Regions from separate parts of the Pseudoalteromonas sp. BMB genome, predicted to be linked through region 2. Evidence: riboswitches for the same ligand, from Rfam matches in the RefSeq annotation. Region 2 holds a riboswitch; the other holds the start of a gene.
The links. Region 2 has a riboswitch for cobalamin ahead of BB427_RS20035 (TonB-dependent receptor domain-containing protein). Riboswitches for the same ligand answer to the same signal wherever they lie in the genome.

Region 1: it holds a riboswitch for cobalamin, as region 2 does, so the genes downstream of both, BB427_RS20735 (ABC transporter ATP-binding protein) here and BB427_RS20035 (TonB-dependent receptor domain-containing protein) in region 2, are expected to answer to the same signal.

The regions. Positions count from the first base shown of each region.
Region 1 is NZ_MBQA01000204.1:53,380-55,781, forward strand. It holds gene BB427_RS20730 (FecCD family ABC transporter permease) at 1-435, opposite strand, end outside; gene BB427_RS20735 (ABC transporter ATP-binding protein) at 432-1,229, opposite strand; cobalamin riboswitch at 1,299-1,426, opposite strand; gene BB427_RS20740 (histidine phosphatase family protein) at 1,445-2,044, opposite strand; gene nqrM ((Na+)-NQR maturation NqrM) at 2,125-2,337, opposite strand.
Region 2 is NZ_MBQA01000198.1:1,205-3,606, forward strand. It holds gene BB427_RS20025 (VanZ family protein) at 1-10, opposite strand, end outside; gene BB427_RS20030 (YajQ family cyclic di-GMP-binding protein) at 241-723, shown strand; cobalamin riboswitch at 810-1,058, shown strand; gene BB427_RS20035 (TonB-dependent receptor domain-containing protein) at 1,094-2,402, shown strand, end outside.

The DNA.
Region 1 (2,402 bases), on a different contig from region 2:
CTGCTGTAGCGCATTGCGATTTGCCACAAATAAAAGTAGCAAGATAGACAGCAAACTTCCGACAAATGCAGCCCCAGACATCATTAGGCTAGACTGTGCACCAAATAGCGCGATAAGCACCACCACACCAAATGAAGCACCTGAAGAAATACCAAATAAATAAGGATCAGCTAGAGGGTTACGCGTCACGGTTTGCAAAATAAGACCCGCTATCGCCAGTCCTGCTCCCGCGCTCATCGCCAGTAACGTCCGTGGCAGACGAAGTTCAACTACCACCCGCTGTTGAAGTACGTTGGGATCGAAATTAATAATCGCTTGTATAACCGTATGCCAAGATAAATCAATCGCACCGATCTTAAGTGCCATCAGCATGCTAAAACAGCACAAGCTCAATAGCAGTATCGATATCAACGCGATCCGCTTTGCGGCAATCATAATTGATACCCGTAATAAAAGCGTATATGTGGGATCTCACTGTTATTTGGCGGATGGCAGACAGTAGAAACCTCTGCGCATACCCCAAAAACTTGGCTTAATAGGCTTTCGGTAATGACTTCAAGTGGCGACCCATCTGCAACAAGCTCACCGTTATTTAATACTAATAAGCGGTCGCACAAGGCGCTAGCCAAATTTAAGTCGTGAAAAGACGCAATAATAGTAACACCAAGCTGTTTGGCCAGCTCCATAATTTGGATTTGATATTTAATGTCCAAATGGCTGGTGGGCTCATCCATTATCAATACTTGAGGCGCTTGCACCATGGCACGTGCGATCATTGCTCTTTGCTTCTCCCCACCAGACAAGGAGCTAAAACATTGCTCTAACTTATGGCTCAATCCAACTTGCTCAATGGCATGTAAGATTGCCTGTTTTTCAGCAGCCGTCGTTGTCGCGAGCAGTGATTTGTTCGGTGTTAGCCCCATCAATACCATATCAAATAATGGCAGAGTAAACTCAGCGGAGATCTCTTGTAGCACCACAGCAACATGTCTCGCGTAGGCTTTACGTCCATAACTAGCTAGCGGCTTATCATTGAAAAGTAGCGCCCCAGAACTTGGTGCTGTGTATTGATATAAAGTGCGCAGCAAAGTCGACTTTCCAGCACCATTCGGTCCGAGCAAACCAATAAATTCACCCGAATTAATAGCAAAGCTGAGTGCCTTTAAGATGGCTTTACCACCAAGCTGTACGCTAAGTTTATCGACTTGAAATTGTGGAGTGACTGCCATAGCACCTCTGATTGGGCACGGCAAAGTAGTAGCTTATAGAGAAGCGACAACTTTGACTTAAGTCTGCCCGCTTAAGTATATGGATAGGCCTTGGTATCTGACTTATGCAAGAGACAAGGCTCATACACTTACAGTTGCGGGGACAGTTGAGGACTCACACCTCATTCCCAATATCTGCCTATCACGAAATTTGCAACATTATGAAGTCTAGACGTCTAAAATACAACTTTTGGCCAAGCAGTTTGGCAGCTGTCGTAAAACACCTCAACTTTTACTATACCCGCATAAGGAATATCTATCTTCGATTGGTATGCAGTAAGCTCAGGCGATAGGTCAAGAATAAGTGCTACAAGCGCTTTTATTACTCCAGCATGTGCTACGACGGCGGTACACTCTTCACTTGGCGACGCCAAAATGCTGTGCCACCATGTGGCAACCCGATGATGAAAATCATACATAGACTCACCCTCAGGAGGCGTGTGCAGCCAAGGGTTGTGCCAAAAATCGCCAATACTTGGAGATTGGGTTTCTCGCCAAAGCGTATCATAGGATTGTCCATCCCATAATCCAAAATCAAATTCGGCGAGATTTGGCTCCACGTCAACGGGGAGTTGATACTGCTTTGCAAAGGCTTTAGCTGTATTCAGACAGCGCTTCCTTGGAGAGCTAATAATACGCCGCAGGCCACTTAGACTCGTTAACGATTGCAGCAATTGCTGAGCGCCTATGGTACTGAGTTCGGGATCTGTCACTCCAAGTAAATGGCCTGATAGGGTCGTTTCACCATGACGAACAAAATATAGCTGCCGCTGCATTTTTACTTAACCTAAGGTTTGTTACCCAAAAAGCAAAAACGCAAGCTAAGCTTGCGTTTTCAATTAATATCATTCTACGGCTACAGGATCTGGTTTTCTTTCCACATCTCTTCTTTCGCTAACCGCTTTTTGCGTTTGTCGCATGGATCGTCGCAATCACAAATTTTGTCAATGCCCATTGAGCCCAAACCACCACAGCTACTGGCCATGGATTTCTTTTGTACGATAACGCCTACAGCCATCGCAACAGCGATAAGCATAAGTAAACCGAAAGTAAGGAGGAATAAAGACATTATCTAGCCCCTTTTATTGCTACATTGAATTGAGTGACGACGCGCAAATTATACGCTTTCATGAC
Region 2 (2,402 bases):
TTGGAGACAAGCTAATTTCCTTTGCGAATAGCACCGTACATATAATTAAAGAGATAATCAAAAGAGCTTTATAAACGCGCCGTGTCACAATACATCCTACTTCTGTATGACTAAGCGAGCAGTATACCATCGAAAACTGTCCATTGGGTGAACATCCTAATACGCTGTTTAAAAACTTAAAGTAACTCAAATTAGGCATAAACTGCTATAATCGAGCCAAAATGACTTTAGGAGAGAAGCATGCCTTCATTTGATATTGTATCTGAAATTGATATGACAGAAGCAAAAAATACCGTAGACAACGCGGTTCGTGAGCTTGATACACGTTTTGATTTTCGTGGCGTAGATGCGTCAATCGAGCTAAGCGGTGAAATGATTAACCTCAAAGCGGAAGCAGAACAGCAAGTTATGCAATTGTTCGATATGCTAGTGGGTAAAGCGGCAAAGCGTGGCCTAGATGTGGCAAGCTTCGAGTTAAAAGACATTGAGCGCTCTGGCAAATACGTATCGCGTAAGGTGGCGTTAAAGCAAGGCATCGACAAAGAGATGGCGAAAAAACTGGTTAAGCTCATCAAAGACTCAAAAGTGAAAGTTCAAGCATCAATTCAAGGCGATACGGTGCGTGTAACGGGTAAAAAGCGTGACGATTTGCAAGAAACGATGCAACTGGTTCGTACCGGTGAGCTTGGCCAACCATTTCAATTCAAAAACTTCCGCGACTAATTACGCTTTACTTCATTCCAAAAGTGCATAGATTGCACTTTTGGATTTCTAGACGTCCATTGACAATCATTCCGAAACCCAAGACAATAGCCTCGCATTTTCAAGGTGCTGTACACAACCTAGTGTGGTTGCTAAGTGTATAGATAATCGGGAAACTGGTGCGAACACAAGGGAACATCTAATTGCGTTAATCAACAATAAATTGAATAAGACAGTTTATTGCACGTGATTAGCTTGGATCGGTTCTATGCCAGCGCTGCCCCCGCAACGGTAGAGTGAACTGCTAATCTGCAGGTTTACTGAGCCCGGAGACCGGCCTTGAAACAGTCACTTTGTGTTCTTGTACGGTGGGTACAAGTTAGGGGAAACCATGTTAAATAAAACTGCTCTAAGCGCGGCGATAGCGACGGCGCTCTCTTTTTCAGCGTTTGCTGATCAAAATGTTGAACATATCACTGTTACTGCCAATAAATTTGAACAATCTCTAGAAAGCACACTGTCTGCCATTACGGTTATAGGTCGTGCTGAAATTGAAAAAAGCAATGTTCAAGATGTCGTATCGCTACTCGATAATGTCGCAGGTATTCAAGCGGTTAGAAACGGTGGCTTCGGCCAAAGCGTGAGTTTATTCCTACGCGGTAATGATGCTAAGCATACGCTAGTGTTAATTGATGGGGTTCGAGTGACGGATGCAAACTCCGGTGACAATTCGCTTACTAATTTACCACTTAATAGCATCGAAAGGATTGAGATCATTCGTGGTGCCAAAGCTGCGATTTATGGTTCAGATGCCATTGCTGGCGTGATTAATATTATTAGTCGCGAAGGGAATAACAATACTATCGCGCTTACGACTGGGAGTAACAATTACTCCAAGACCGAAGCAACGGTAAATTACAAAAAAGATAAGTTTAGTATTGCAGCTAATGCGGGTTACACTCATACCGATGGCTATGATGTGATAGAGAAAGACCCTGAAGCTGCAATCACAAAAAACCATGACCGTGATGGATATTATAACGGTAATGCCGGTTTAAATGTGCAGTATGGTGATGAAGAAAGTGGCATTTTTAGCTTACGTTCACAGTACAGTGAAGGAGAGGGGGAGTATGACTCTTTTGGTAGTGATGCTTACCGTTTCCATAACTACACCAATAAGTTGGCGTGGAAAAGACGTACTGACAAGTTTAGCCAAAGTGCGTCATACAGCTTAGGTAAGGAACAAAACGTTCAAATCGGTAATAGTGCTGACGATAACGCTTATGTCACCAAACGCAGCCAATTTGAATATCAGTCGCAATATAGTTTAACTGAAGCTTTGATCTTCACGGGTAACTTTACCTTTCTAAATGAAGATGTTGGTGATTCTACCGCCTCTTTTTCAGAGCCTGAGCGTGATAACTTATCTTTAGCACTAGGTGGGTTTTACAACGATGAAAATTGGCTGGCAGAGGTTGTACTGAGAACGGATGATTATGATTTTCATGGTCGTGCAAACACCTACACGGTTGCTGTAGGTAAGCAACTCATGGATGGCCTGAGTGTTAAGTTGAATCATGGTACTGCCTTTAGAGCACCTTCTTTATCACAGGCGTTTGTGATTGATAGTCCTTACTATCTGCCTAACCCGAATATTAAGCCTGAAGAAGCCACTAATAACGAAATTATTGTCACATGGA